Regions from separate parts of the Priestia sp. JV24 genome, predicted to be linked through region 1. Evidence: riboswitches for the same ligand, from Rfam matches in the RefSeq annotation. Region 1 holds a riboswitch; each other region holds the start of a gene.
What was found. Region 1 has a riboswitch for cyclic di-AMP ahead of OK414_RS02140 (cation:dicarboxylate symporter family transporter). Riboswitches for the same ligand answer to the same signal wherever they lie in the genome.

Region 2: another riboswitch for cyclic di-AMP. It lies ahead of OK414_RS21430 (APC family permease); the one in region 1 lies ahead of OK414_RS02140 (cation:dicarboxylate symporter family transporter).
Region 3: another riboswitch for cyclic di-AMP. It lies ahead of OK414_RS20430 (potassium channel family protein); the one in region 1 lies ahead of OK414_RS02140 (cation:dicarboxylate symporter family transporter).
Region 4: another riboswitch for cyclic di-AMP. It lies ahead of OK414_RS21145 (dicarboxylate/amino acid:cation symporter); the one in region 1 lies ahead of OK414_RS02140 (cation:dicarboxylate symporter family transporter).

What each region holds. Positions count from the first base shown of each region.
Region 1 is NZ_JAPCIN010000008.1:32,332-36,166, reverse strand. It holds gene ytvI (sporulation integral membrane protein YtvI) at 1-831, opposite strand, end outside; gene OK414_RS02140 (cation:dicarboxylate symporter family transporter) at 1,045-2,304, opposite strand; cyclic di-AMP (ydaO/yuaA leader) riboswitch at 2,411-2,550, opposite strand; gene OK414_RS02135 (undecaprenyl-diphosphate phosphatase) at 2,823-3,647, opposite strand.
Region 2 is NZ_JAPCIN010000023.1:26,519-30,353, forward strand. It holds gene OK414_RS21425 (cation diffusion facilitator family transporter) at 1-174, opposite strand, end outside; gene OK414_RS21430 (APC family permease) at 284-2,110, opposite strand; cyclic di-AMP (ydaO/yuaA leader) riboswitch at 2,273-2,415, opposite strand; gene OK414_RS21435 (N-acetylmuramoyl-L-alanine amidase) at 2,607-3,665, opposite strand.
Region 3 is NZ_JAPCIN010000022.1:227,581-231,415, reverse strand. It holds gene OK414_RS20445 (peptidyl-prolyl cis-trans isomerase) at 1-463, shown strand, start outside; gene OK414_RS20440 (Lrp/AsnC family transcriptional regulator) at 743-1,198, opposite strand; gene OK414_RS20435 (carboxymuconolactone decarboxylase family protein) at 1,319-1,777, shown strand; cyclic di-AMP (ydaO/yuaA leader) riboswitch at 1,893-2,037, shown strand; gene OK414_RS20430 (potassium channel family protein) at 2,162-2,821, shown strand; gene OK414_RS20425 (TrkH family potassium uptake protein) at 2,825-3,835, shown strand, end outside.
Region 4 is NZ_JAPCIN010000022.1:359,700-363,534, reverse strand. It holds gene OK414_RS21150 (NAD(P)/FAD-dependent oxidoreductase) at 1-1,023, shown strand, start outside; cyclic di-AMP (ydaO/yuaA leader) riboswitch at 1,629-1,783, shown strand; gene OK414_RS21145 (dicarboxylate/amino acid:cation symporter) at 1,964-3,199, shown strand; gene OK414_RS21140 (aspartate aminotransferase family protein) at 3,308-3,835, shown strand, end outside.

The sequences.
Region 1 (3,835 bases):
TCCAAATAGAATAAATAAGCCGATTGCTAATGAGTCATGCCCTTGCGTAAGAGCAAAAATCCCCCATGGAACGAGCACCGAGCCTGTCCCAAGGATTGGTAAGATATCGACAATTACAATTAATAAACTAAGCAGCGCGGTATACGGAACATCTAATAACCAAAGCCCTACATAAGCCATTACAAACGTCATGACACTTAAGATAATTTGTGCCTTAATAAAACCAACCCCCGCTTGGATAAGCTGAGTGATGACAACTTGTAGCTTATATTTCGTTTCTTCTGTTAAAAATGACTTAATTTTATTTTTAATAGCAGGCAGCTCAAGGCTGATAAATACAAGTGCTACTAAATAAATAAGAAACTCTAATAGAAACCCAGGAACAGTAGCAGCAAAGCTAATGATGATTTCCACGGTACTTTTTAATAGAGAATCTAATGAATTTACGGTTTTTTCAAGCGTGCGCTCGATAGAAGAAATCACTTCTGTAGGAAGAGCATTTGAATAGTATTTCCACTTAATAATAGTTGGAAAAATCGCGGTTTCATAGATTTCTTTTACAAAGGAAGGCGCTATTTTTGAAAGAGCAACCACTTGCGTAACGATTGTCCGAACAATAAAAAATCCAATAAGTATGAGCGAAACAACATATAAAATGAAGGTCATAAGCACTGCATAGACTCTCTTCATTTTAAAAGATTGATGCAATTTTTGAACAATACCCTCAAGCGCTAATGCTGTTAATAAAGCAAACACAATTGGTAAACTGTAAGGGATTAACAAACATACGATTACTATCGAGGCGATGACCCATATTCGCTTTTTCCACATACTCTACTATCCCCCTACTAGCTAAGCTATCTCTATATTTATTGATAAAGAAAGGAACCAGTGACTGCTTTTATGTAAGAATAAAATTTGGATATATTTATACCTGATGTTACATATTATAGGGTCAATTCCCATAATAATAAAGGAATTATTATGAAAAAAGCTACTTATTCTAATTTTTCGAATAGAATAAGTAGCTTTTTAATTTATAAATTAGCCGGCTCTCATGATCTCTGTACCTTTTTTAGGGTCAAATTTGCCTTCAGATTTAGACATCACAATTGCTGCTAGTGTGTTTCCTACTAAGTTAACAACCGTACGTGCCATATCCATGATTCTGTCTACTCCAGCAATGAAGGCTAATCCTTCTGCCGGAACACCGATTGTTCCAAGAGTAGCCAGTAATACAACAAATGATGTTCCTGGCACGGCAGCCATTCCTTTAGATGTAACCATCAATACCAGAATGAGCGTCAGCTGTTGAACGATCGTTAAATCAATACCGTACACCTGCGCTAAGAATAACGCTGCAATCGCTTGATAAAGAACGGAACCATCTAGGTTAAATGTATAACCAATTGGTACAACGAACGATACGATAGCTTTTGGACAGCCCATCTTTTCAAGTTTTTCCATAATACGCGGAAGAACTGTCTCAGAACTAGATGTACTGTATGCTAACAACAGTTCATCTTTCATATAGCGGAATAAGTGGAAAATGTTAATTCCTGCCCATTTCGCAATTCCTCCTAATACAACAAGTAGGAAGAAAATTAAAGCTAAGTAAACTAAGATAACAAGCTTTCCTAATGAAAGAAGTGAATCTAAGCCGAATTTTGAAACTGTTACACCAATTAAAGCAAATACACCAATTGGCGCCACTTTCATTACAAGGTTTACCACGTGAAACATTGCGTGAGAAACACCGTCGAAGAATTGTACAACTGGCTTTCCTCTTTCTCCAATTGCCGCTACTCCAAGTGCAAATAACACTGTAAAGAAGATAATTGCTAGCATGTCTCCTTCAACAATTGACTGGAAAAAGTTTGTCGGAACAATGTGTAAGAAAGTTTCAGCCACTGACTTTCCTTCTTGCTGTTCGGATGTTTCAACGTATTGTGAAATATCACTCTTCTGTGCTGAATGAATGTCTACACCTTGCCCAGGATGGAAAATATTAGCAATCAATACACCGATTACAATTGCAAAAGTCGTAATAATTTCAAAATAGAGAATGGTTTTAACGCCGAGCTTTCCGACCTGTTTACCGCTCCCTGCTCCTGCAACTCCAACGACTAAGCTTGAGATAACAATTGGAATAACAATCATCTTAATTAATCTTAAAAATAGGTCTCCTAGCGGCTGTAGGTATGTTACTACACGCGGATCATTAAACCAAATTACCCCTACAAGAACACCGAGGATTAATCCGGTAAAAATCTGCGTAGCCAAACCAAAACGAATTTTTTTCATAGATGTACCTCCCCAAAGATGTATGACATTTGTATATATTTTTCTGAAAAAACAAAAAAAGACTATTCTTAAGAAAGAACAGCCTTTTACTTACGCTATTTTGGGCTCTTTCTCTCAATGAAGCAAACGGGGTTAACTGTCGGATTCGGAATTGAGAGTTTCCTACCTTTTGTAAGGATTCACCCCAAGGCAGCTTTACTGCCGATAATGATTCCCCCGCTCTATACGATTAAGCTTATTATTCAGTTTTTATAAAATTAAAACGATCTATACGTTGTCATACGTTTTTTACAGTCAATAAAACTAAACAGAAGTCTTACTTTTACTTAACTTTATACTGCACAAATATTAATTTACTATTTTTCGACACGTTTTGTCAATACCTATGTTTATAAAACGCTTTCAAAAGGCGATAATATATATTTATGCAAAAAAGCTATTGCAATGTTGCAATAGCTTTTTCTTGCTCTTTGAGTCTCTATTAGAAGTTTAAGGGAATAAAGAACACGCGTATTTTTTTATAAAAATACAAAATATAGAATAGCTGCTAAAACAATTCGATATAGTGCAAATGGTACTAATTTGATACGATTAATTAATTTCAAGAAAAAGCGAATAGATACCAGCGCAAAAATAAAGGCGCTGATAAAACCAGCAATAAAAAACGGTAGTGCATCTGATGTGAAATACTGCCAGTTTTTAACCAATGAAAGTCCACTTGCTCCTGCCATGATTGGCACTGCCATAATAAATGTAAAATCTGCCGCTGCCTTATGGCTCATTCCAAGAAGAACCCCTCCTGAAATCGTTGAGCCTGAACGAGAAAAACCTGGCCAAAGAGCAATACATTGAAACAGTCCTATACCCAGTGCTTGTCCATAAGACATTTGGTCCACCGTCTCTACACGCGGACGTTTAGGTCCAAACAAATCTGCTAGAATCATTAATACAGCTCCGACTACTAAGCCAATTAGTACCGTATTTAAAGAAAACAAATGTTCATCAATGTAATCATCAAACAAAAGTCCTAACACTCCTGCAGGTAACAGTCCAACAATTACCTGCATTAAATTCAAGCGATTTGTCGGTCCAATTGGAGCAGCTGGCTTTTTTCCCAATCCTAATAAATTAATGAAACGATCTTTAAAAATAACTACTACTGCTAAGATCGAACCTAGCTGAATAACAATTTTAAATGTATTAGCTACTGGAGATGAAAATAATTCTTTGGAATTTAACCACAGGTCATCCACAATAATCATATGCCCAGTTGACGAAACAGGAGCAAACTCTGTTAAACCTTCTACAATCCCTAAAATGATTGCTACAATAATTTCCCACATAAAGCTATGTACCTTGCCTTTCTTTCAAATTAATAAGCTTATCGCTTCGTTTTACATGCTCAACTATTTTCCTATTTTGACACTTGCTTTTTTATCATAATTGTTAAAACTATGAAATACAATGTGTATTTGCAAAAAGATAAGAATCTTTAATAATTCGTAATAAAAACCTTACATGCTATAATCAA
Region 2 (3,835 bases), on a different contig from region 1:
GACAAAAAACTGATTAGCTGCATCGCCTAAGCTGTGCATCGTTTCAGCAAACATTGCTACATTCCCTGTTAAAGCGAAGGCAATACCTTTAATGATAGAGATAATGGTATTAACTACAGCGGCCATGATGGCTGATTTATTTCCCTTTCGCAACAATTTAATTAATTCACTCATACAATCCCTCCGTTTGCGCCTTTGATGAGATTCGATTACGGTTAGTGTATGTGAATTTAAAAATTAAAAACCTCCAACATACAAGTTGGAGGTTTTTAGTCATGTTTCATTATTTTTTAAAACGGTACGGTACAGTTGTAACAATTACATTTTTACGGTAAAGCAAATGTGCTTTTAACAACAGACTGGACTGGTTGTGAAGGATATTTTGCCAGCTTTTTTTCGTAATGAATTGCGGAATAACGACCGTAATAGCCATATTATTTTCCCGAGCTTTTTCCTCAGCCATATCGATGAATCGAAACAGCGGCCGCACTAAGCTGCGGTATTGAGAATGAAACGTAACAATACGAATATCAGGCTGCCACTTCTCCCACTTCTCTTCCATTCTCTTTTCGCTTTCTCGATCAAAGGCCACATGCACTGCAATAACGGTATCGCCAATCGTTCTTGCATAATTTAATGAATTTTCTACTACCTTTGTCATTCCTGCTACAGGAACAATGACCACACTTCCTTCAAGCTTTCCAATCTTTTCTCCTTGCTTAATGCGAAGCTGCTCTCCTACCGCTTCATAATGCGTATGAATTCGATGGAAAATATAGACAATAACCGGTAAGAAAATGAGCACGGACCATACTTGTGAAAACTTCGTTGTAAACAAAATAATTAGCACCGTTAAGGTAATGAGGGCACCAATTAAGTTAATGGTTAGCTTCCCTTGCCAGCCGGCCGGCTTTTCTCTAAGCCATTTGACAATCATGCCTGTTTGAGAAAGCGTAAATGGAATAAACACCCCGACTGCATAAAGAGGAATTAATTGTTCAGTCGCTCCTTTAAAAGCTACAATTAAGACAGTAGAAGCAATTCCAAGGGTCACAATTCCATTTGAATAGCCTAATCGATCGCCACGAATTTGAAACATTCTTGGCATGTATTTATCAGACGATAAGTTGACAGCCAGCAAAGGGAAAGCTGAAAAGCCCGTATTCGCCGCTAGCACTAGAATTAGAGCTGTTGTGCCTTGAATAAAATAATAAAATCCATTTCGTCCAAACACACTCGATGCAATTTGTGATACAACCGTTTCATCTGCTTTTGGAGAAATGCCAAGCCAATAAGCTAAAAACGTGATGCCAGAAAATAAAACGGCTAAAATACCGCCCATCAGCATTAATGTATGAACAGCATTTTTTGCACCTGGCTCTTTAAAGTTAGGCACTGCATTTGAAATAGCTTCTACACCTGTCAATGCGGAACAGCCTGATGAAAAAGCTTTTAATAATAAAAACAAACTAATACCTGGCACTACTGTACCTAGAGATGGATGCAGCTCAGGTGAAACTTGACCCGTCGCTATTTTAAATAAGCCTACCGCTATTAACAAAATAAGAGCAATAACAAATAAATAAACCGGATAAGCTAATACGGAAGCGGATTCTGTTACACCACGTAAATTTAAGACGGTAATAAAAATCACCAGCAAACACGCAATTACTACATTGTAATGATGCAGCGCGGGAAAAGCCGAAGTTAAAGCATCGGTTCCTGCTGAAACACTCACAGCAACTGTTAAAATATAATCCACCAACAATGATCCCCCAGCGATAAGCCCGGGATTTTCCCCTAAATTGGTTTTCGAAACAATATAAGCTCCTCCGCCTTGCGGATACGCATAAATAATTTGGCGATATGAAAGAATTAAAGCCGTCAGCAGAACCAATACCCCAAGCGCAATTGGAATCGAATACCAATAGGCAAGGACGCCGACTGTTGCAAGTACAATCAAAATTTGTTCTGTTCCATAAGCCACTGAAGATAAGGCATCTGATGATAAAATAGCCAGTGCTTTAAGCTTACTAAGTTTTTGGTCGCCTAACTCTTTTGTTTTAAGCGGCTTTCCAATCAATAATCTTTTGAGAACTGAATAGTTCACGTAATTTCCCTCCGATGATTGCTTAGCTACTATTTACTGTTCATTGCTAAGCTCCGTTACAAGTTCATAAATAAGTGATATTATCCCTAAAAAGTACCTTTTTATGTTAAAAAAGCGCACAAAAAAAACACTAAGGGTTCTCAGCGTTTTTACACAGCTTAAACCTCCTCTCCAAAACGCTTATGGGGTTAGCTGTCGGATTCGGGCTATGAGAGTAGCCCTACCTTTTAAAAAAAGGATTCACCCCAAGTGACAATGCACAAATTTGGGTCCCCCACTTCTGACGAATTAAGCGATAACAGGTCAATATAATTTTCGGTTAAAGGGTATGATCGATAACATGTTTCTTTCATAACTATCCTTTGTTCTTAGATAATATACTCCCGTACAAATGGTTTGTAAAGCATTATTTTACGCAAACCATAAAATAGTGCTTAAGGCACTTTTAACAGAAAAACAAAAGGTCTTCTGCCCGCGTACAGAAGACTTTTTTGCTTTAACTTTTTGCTTTTAAAACGGCTGCTAGCTTGTTTTTCGTTTGAGGACCATAAATGCCATCCACATCATAAGGAAGATACACAAGCTGAAAACGTCTGACTGCATCTTTCGTTTGAACTCCATATATTCCGTCTACTGACCCTACTTTAAAATTAACTGCGTTTAATGCTTTTTGAAGCTGTTTCACGGCTTCTCCAGAATCACCTTGTTTTAAAATTCCATTTGGAAGTGGATACTGTTCCGAAGGTGGAGTTGGTGACGGTGTTGGAGATGGGTTTGGTGAAGTTCCTGAAGGAATAACAATTGTTTTTCCAACCTGTAGGGTTAAAGGATCAGAAAGCCCTTTATTTGCTTCTTGCAGCGCTTGTACTGTTATTCCGTACTTCTGTGCAATACTGTACAGCGTATCTCCTTGCTTGATCGTATACGTTTTTGTACCTGGTTCAGAAGGTGATGGATTTGGTGTCGGTGTCGGTGTTGGAGATGGTGATGGATTTGGAACTGCACGCCGAGGTAAATTTAAATATACGGCAATTCCTTTAGCATACGATTCACCCATACTTTTTAAAAAAGCTTCATTTTGAAGAAGTGCTGCATCGGCGCTCCTATCAATAAAAGCTATTTCAGTGAGTACTGCAGGCATATTTGTTAAGCGAAGCACCGCATAATTGGCTGATTTTCGTCCGCGATTCGGATGATTATACGACAGCAGCGTTGGCTGTACTTGACCGTGCACAATCGATTGAAACGTTTTACTGGCATTGCTAGCGCTTCTATAAACATAATCTTCGTATCCTGTTCCTCCACCGGCATTTACGTGAATAGACATAAACGCATCTGCGCCCCACGAATTAGCTTGAGAAGCTCGCTGAGATAACGATAAAAAAACATCTGTGGTACGAGTGGTTTTAATCGTAAAATCACTGTACATGCTATTTAAATAGCTTATTAAATATTGTTGAATTTTTAAAACTAAGTTTTTTTCATACAGTCCGTTCGCTCCAACTGCTCCTACATCTGCCCCACCATGTCCTGCATCAAGATAGATTTTTTTCATATTACTTGTCCCTCCTTATTGTTAACATATGCACGAGCGAAAAAAGTGCTACGTATACTAGCCTACCAGGTGAAAAATCACTAAAAAAAGACCCGCTGCCTAATGGTAACGGGTTATTCTGCTTTATAGACAGAATACTGAATAAGGGTAGCTCTCAAGGAGTGACAGCT
Region 3 (3,835 bases), on a different contig from region 1:
AGAAGAATATTTCCGCAAACAAATTACGTCTGATGAACTAACTGCTTACTATAAACGTATTGAAAACGATCTAACGCGCGTATCTTTTACGCAGCTGGCTTTTTCTACTTTACATGATGCCGCTGCCGCTGCGGCTGAACTGCAAAAAGGAACATCTCTTCAGGACGTTCAAAAAAAATATGCTGATGTCCAGACAGGCAGCAAAATAGAGAATGCTGATAATCTAAAGCTTTCAAGTCTATCTCCCTCTTTTATAGATGTTTTAAAAAAACAGCACATCGGAGAGAGTAGTAAGCCCATTAAAATGGGTAAAGTCTATTATATTCTTATTTTAAAACAAAAAGATAAAAAAACGGAATCAGAAGTCAAAGAAGAAATGATGAAAGAACTTGTTTTGAATCATATCAACCGGTATATCCAGGATGAACTGCCAAGGTTTCACGTGACTTTCAGCCTTAGGTAGTTCCCTTTTATATAGATTGATTGTTTCTCCAAAACAAGCAAGTAAAAGAGCTCTCTAGTACTAGAGAGCTCTTTTACATTTTTAAGTAGACAGAAATGTCGTCACCTGATAAAATGAAGTTGTAAAACTTTCATTATTCGGAAAATTTATACCCTCCAGCTTTGGAGGGTTATTTTTTATGCTGTTGGACGAATAAAAGAGGCTGGGACAAAAGTAGTTTAGTGGAAAGAAAATCCGAACGATCAATCCAATCGTTCGGATTTTTTCGTTACGTTTCAATCACTTTTCATCTTTTAAATGACTCAATAATGCAGGAGCCATCTCCACGTGAGAAAGGGCGATGTGTGAAATCGTTTTGGCATAAGGTGTAATTTCGTTAATAAATTGTTCGAGTACGTGCAGGTGAGGAAGCTGAAGCTTTGTAATAAAGCAGGCTTGCCCGGCGATGCGTTCACAGAATAAAGCGTAGGGATACTGAGAAATAAATCGTTTAAAACGCTCGTGCTCTCCGTTTTTCATCGTTACTTCAATAAAACACGACACGGGCAAATGCAGCTTTTCATAATCAATATCAATCGTATACCCTTTTATAACGCCAAAGCTCTCTAGCTGTCGTACTCGCTCTGCCACCGAAGGAGGAGACAAGTTAATTTGTTTTCCTAGCTCTCGTAAGGAAAGGCGGCTGTTTTGCTGCAGCGCCTGCAAAATCGATAAATCAATTTCATCAATTTTCAATTGAAAACCTTCTTTCTCATTAACGTTTCATTTGATTAGTAATAGTAGCTAAGATGTTTTATCTGTAATCTGAAATTTCCATTTTTCTTACTATAATAATTAAAAAGGAGTGAGTGAAAAATGGCAAGAGTTTTGTTAGCAAACGAAGAGGGAACAAATTTTGAAAAAGCATTGAATTTAATTCCGCATGTAAAAAGATTGTATGATGAGCTTTACGACACGCTTTGGAACAGCGATATAGTAGAAAAAGAGACTAAGGAAAAAATAAGGCTTTATCTAGCAGGTGTTAACGGCTGTGAGACGTGTATGAGCATGTCATATGTAGGCGATGAGACGATTAATCAAAAAGTGTTAAGAGAAAAAGAGCTGGAAGAAAAAGATCGACTGCTGTTTCGATTTATTGATGTATACCGGGTGCGTCCAAGGGAGTTGACGGATGCTGATATGAATCAATTAAAGAAATTTTACAGTGATACGCAGCTGTTAGAGCTTTTAGCTGTTATTAATTTATTTGATCAATTTCACAAAATGATTGTCAGTTTAGATTTATATGATTTTTGCAGCTTGCAGGGCAAGTGAGGTCTTCGCTAAAAATATCTTGACAGACAAAATCCACAGGAGTAAGATAGCTTTCGTAAAGTGAAACGTATCATGAATCGAATCGATTATTCTAAAAAATAGATCATAGATATTTGAATAAAAATCGCTTAATCCATTACGGAGCGGAGGACCCATTATGTACGCACATATTGTGCTCCGGGGTGAATCCTTAAAAAGGTAGGGTTACTCTTAAAACCCGAACCCGACAGCTAACTTCGCAAGCGTTTTGAGGGGGAAGAGTGTGGAAAAACACAGGAGCCTTCCTGTGTTTTTTTGCGCTTTTTTTAAGAAAAAGATGTAATTTTTTAGAAAAAGTATAAGCTAAGAGAACACACAGCAGTTGAAGAAAGGAATAAATACATTATGAAAAAACAGTTTGCTGTATTGGGATTAGGTCGTTTTGGAGGCAGTTTGGTTGAAGAGTTTGCTAATCTGGATGTGGATGTGCTCGCTATTGACCGCAATCAGGAGGTAGTAAATAAATTTAGCAACTCAGCTACATATGTTGTGCAAGCAAACGCGATTGATGAAGCTAGCTTAAAGGGGCTAGGTATTCGCAATGTTGATCATGCTCTTATTTCGTTTGGAGATGATATCGAAGCAAGCGTGCTGGCAACGATGCTTTTAAAAGATATGGGCGTTAAGCAAGTATGGGTAAAAGCAGTGAATATGTATCATCAAAAAGTGCTCGAAAAAATAGGAGCGGATAAAGTCATTCACCCTGAGCGCGATATTGCTAAGCGTATTGCTCATCACGTGGTGTCAGAAAAAATCATTGATTATATTGAATTGTCAAAGGATTATAGTATCGTCGAAATTGTCGCCTCTAAGAAACTTCATAATAAAACGCTGTTTGATTTAAACATTCGTGCCAAGTATGGCTGCAATATTATCGGCTTTCAGCGAAAAGACGGGGAAATGGTGATCTCGCCTACCGCGCATGAAATAATTGAACAAGGAGATATGCTGATTGTCATCGGACATAACCGCGATTTGAACCGTTTTGAAGAAGAAGGAGTTTAACTTATGAAAAAACAAATCATTAAACTCACTCCTCCGCAGCTGCTTGTCTCCATTTTTGGCGGAGGAATTATTATGGGTGCTCTTCTATTGATGATGCCTGTTTCTACTACTGAGCCAATCCGGTGGGTAGATGCCCTTTTTACGTCTACTTCCGCTATGACAGTAACCGGCTTAGCCGTCGTAGATACAGGTACCCGTTTTACCGTCATCGGTCAAATCATTATTATGCTGTTAATTCAAATAGGCGGTCTTGGCATTATGTCATTTGCCGTGTTGATTTTTATGATGCTAGGTAAAAAAATTGGATTTAAAGAGCGTATGCTCGTTCAGCAGGCACTAAATCAAACGAGCGTCGGCGGAGTTGTCCTGCTAGTTAAAAGGCTGTTTATCTTTTCATTTTTAATTGAGTTTGTTGCACTTATCTTTCTAGCGATACGCTGGGTTCCGGAGTTCGGATGGTCTAAGGGGCTGTTCTTTAGCTTGTTTCATTCAATTTCGGCTTTTAATAACGCAGGGTTTGGACTACTTTCTGATAACTTAGTGCAGTATGTTGGAGATCCTATTATTAACATAACGATTTCTTTTTTGTTCATCATTGGTGGGTTAGGGTTTACCGTTCTTGCTGATATGTGGGTGAAAAAATCGTATAGAAAACTAACGTTGCATTCAAAAATTATGATTATCAGCACGTTTGCGATTAATGTGACTGCCATGCTTTTTATTTTTTTCTTAGAGTACAGCAATTCGCATACGCTCGGAAATTTATCGTTAGGAGACAAAGTATGGGCTTCTTATTTTCAAGCGGTAACGACAAGAACCGCGGGATTTAATACAATTGATTTAGCTCACCTGCATGACGCAACGGTCTTTTTAATGGTCTTATTAATGTTTATTGGTGCAGGAAGTGCGTCAACAGGAGGCGGTATTAAACTAACAACGTTTGTGGTGATTGTTTTTTCTGTATGGGCATTTTTACGAAGCCGGGAAGATATTGTGCTATTAAAGAGACGACTT
Region 4 (3,835 bases), on a different contig from region 1:
CTATTGCGTGCCCAGGTGCGTCATTTAGGAACAGAGCAAAATTTAGAAATTTTAAAAAGCATTTATGAATACTTAAAAGAAAAAATTGATATGCAGTATAAAACGGAAGTAGCCGATTTAATAACAGAAAAAGAAGACGGTCAGCATATCGTGCGCGGTATCGAATTGAAGAATGGTGAAAGAATTACGGCTGATAAAGTGGTTGTTTCACCAGGTCGAGACGGCTCGAAGTGGATGAGCGACTTACTAAAAAAACGCCGTTTAAAAATGATTAACAATCAAGTGGACATCGGAGTTCGAGTCGAAACATCGAACGTTGTTATGGAAGAAATCAACAAGCACTTGTACGAAGGGAAATTCATTTATAATACGTCTGTAGGTACAAGAGTCAGAACGTTCTGCAGCAATCCTTCAGGACATGTGGTAGTAGAGAATCATTCAGGTATTATGTTAGCAAATGGACACGCATACAAAGATCCGAAGCTTGGAAGTCAAAATACGAACTTTGCGCTGCTTGTTTCTCATAAATTTTCGGATCCATTTGATCAGCCGAACGAATATGCGCATGAAGTATCAAGATTAGCTAATATGCTGTCAAACGGGGGCCTAGTTGTTCAAAAGTATGGAGATATTTTAAAGGGCCGTCGTTCAACAGCGACTCGAATTAAAGAGGGCTTTTTAGAACCAACGTTAAAAGAAGCTGTACCGGGTGACTTAGGCTTAGTGCTTCCTTACAATACGATGAAAAGCTTAATTGAAATGACAGAAGCACTGGATCATGTAACGCCTGGGTTAGCATCTGAACATACGCTGTTTTACGGTGTGGAAGCGAAATTTTACTCCGCCCGTCCGAAGTTAAATGATAAGTTTGAAACTGAAATTTCCGGTTTATACGTGGGAGGAGACGGAGCTGGTATTACGCGAGGACTCGCGCAGGCAAGTGCGTGCGGTGTGTGGGTAGCACGTGACATTGTTGAAAAATTAAAGAATCGCAAAGCAAGTTCTGAACCTGTTACTGTATAAAAAAAGAGGCCGTCACGGCCTCTTTTTTTATATGTGTTAAATAACGAAAGCGACTAAGTAAAAAGTAAAGAACTTGTACCGCTCCAACTCCGATAGTTTTATATGATAATTACCCGCTCTTTTTTAAAAAGTATGACGGAATACATCCTTCTATCGTGAGCAGAATTAAATAGAATAAGGCGAATTGACAATGTCCATTTCTTTGCATCAATAAATTCAGTGAAATTTTAGGGAGGGTATATCAAGCAGTACAATAAGGATAAAATCAACAGTTGGAAAGAGTTATTCTTTGATGAATAAAATATTTATGAAAGCAGTAAAGTACGCGAACGTTAGAATAATTATGCAAATTTATGAATGTAATTTAATGAGAAGAAAGTTCACTTTACAAACTATTTTTTGAATTAATTTTTTATCCATTAGATTTTAAGTCTTGTTAAATAACTGTTTGTGGTTTATTGAAATATGATGTAGATATTTTAAAATATAACAATTCTCAACTTTTTATGATAAAATCCTGCATTATTTTTGAATAAAAACTTGACAGAAACATATAAAATGAATTTTAATTAAAGTAAGAATTATTATCATGCAAAAATATTAAAGAAAATTATTTGCTTAATCTCTTTTGTTTTATAAGAGAACGGGGGACCCATATTTGTGCGTAGTGTACTTGGGGTGAATCTTGAATAAATCAAGTAGGGTAACTCACGTACCCGAATCCGACAGCTAACTCCGTAAGCATTCAGTGAGGGAATAACAGGTCTATGAAACCATGATATTCTCATGGTTTTTTGTATAGCTAAAAATATTCCTAAACTATTAATCTGAAAATTTTTAATATATTGTATATTTAGAGTGTTATCGCTCTCAATGCATGGTAAAATAAGTATGGTAGTTAGAATCATTCTAATATAATTTATTTATGGGAGGTAAATCTATGAAGCTATCGACAAAGATTATTATCGCGCTAATTGCTGGTGCTGTTGTAGGAGTGTTGATCAATGCTTTTGCTCCAAGTGCTTTTGCTCCGCTGGACAAGTACTTGTTTACACCGCTTGGCCAAATTTTCTTAAGCTTAATTAAAATGCTTGTTGTACCAATTGTGTTTTTCTCTATCACGTTAGGTGTAGCAGGTTTAGGAGATCCTAAAAAACTAGGAAGAATCGGGGCTAAAACAGTTTCCTACTTCCTAGTTACAACAACCGTTGCGATTATTATTGGTTTAGTTTTAGCATATGCAATTAAACCGGGTACGTTTGGATCTTTTGATACAAAAAACGCTTCTTTTGAAGCCGAAAAAGCACCGCCGGTTGGAGAGACATTCTTAAATATGATTCCAGTCAACCCAATTCAAGCGATGGCTGAAGGGAATATGCTTCAACTTATCGTTTTCTCTATCTTTATCGGTTTTGGTATTACGATGCTTGGAAGTAAAACAAAAGGGCTTTACAATTTACTTGAGCAAGGCAATGAATTGATGATGTATCTTGTAAATCTAGTGATGAAGTTTGCTCCTTACGGAACATTTGGGCTTCTTGCAACCGCGGTTGGAAGTCAAGGCTGGGAGGCAATTAAAGCGATGGGGCTGTACATGATTGTAGTCGTGCTCGCACTGTTTATCCATTCGATCGTAACATATGGGGGATCAGTCGCTCTTATGGCCAGACGTAATCCTATTGAATTTTTTAAAGGTTTTGCTCCTGCGATGACAGTTGGATTCAGTACATCAAGCAGTAATGCAACGCTTCCGATTTCAATGAATGTGGCTCAAAAAAATCTTCGTGTCCCGGAGTCCATCAGCAGTTTTGTCCAGCCATTAGGTGCTACCATTAACATGGATGGAACGGCAATTATGCAAGGTGTAGCGACTATTTTTATTGCACAAGTATACGGCGTTGACCTGTCGCTGGGTGCTCTTGTGACGGTTGTATTGACAGCGGTGCTTGCTAGTATTGGTACAGCAGGTGTGCCGGGAGTTGGTCTCATTATGCTAGCAATGGTATTGAGTTCGGTTGGCTTGCCTGTAGCAGGTATCGGATTGATTATTGGAATTGATCGCTTGCTTGACATGCTTCGTACATCTGTAAATATTACGGGAGACGCTGCGTGTGCCGTTATTGTGGCTGAGTCAGAAGCAAAACGTATCGATAAATCTGTAACGCAATCAGCTTAATAAGCGTAAAAGCTCTAGCTATATGCTAGGGCTTTTTTTATTGGCAAGAAACTCTTCGTTTCAGCATACAGTTTAATAAGAGTGTATGTTTGAAAGGAGAGTGCGGAAATGAATAAAACTCATGTAATAAAGCCGCTGCTCGACGACGACTACCCAGTTATTTCATATGGAAAAGGAATTTATTTGTACGACCAAGATGGAAAAAGGTACATAGATGCTTCGTCGGGGGCAGTTACAGCAAGTATCGGACACGGCGTAAAAGAAATTATTGATGCGATGACCGATCAGGCACAGAAAGTTGCGTTTGTATATCGGTCGCAGTTTACAAGTGATCCAACAGAAGCCTTAGCTAAGAAACTATGTGAATTAAGCAGCAATCATTTCCAGTGGAGCTTTTTTGTTAACAGCGGGACAGAAGCGACTGAAACGGCTATGAAAACGGCAATTCAGCATTTTCAAGAGCAAGGGAAGCCAACCAAAACAAAGGTTTTGTCACGCTGGATGAGCTATCACGGTATTACAATAGGAGCTCTGTCTATGTCAGGGCACGTTGGAAGACGAAAACGCTTCTCGTCTTTGCTTGAAGATTATCCTTCGGTTTCGCCTCCTTATTGCTATCGATGTCCGTTTCATCAA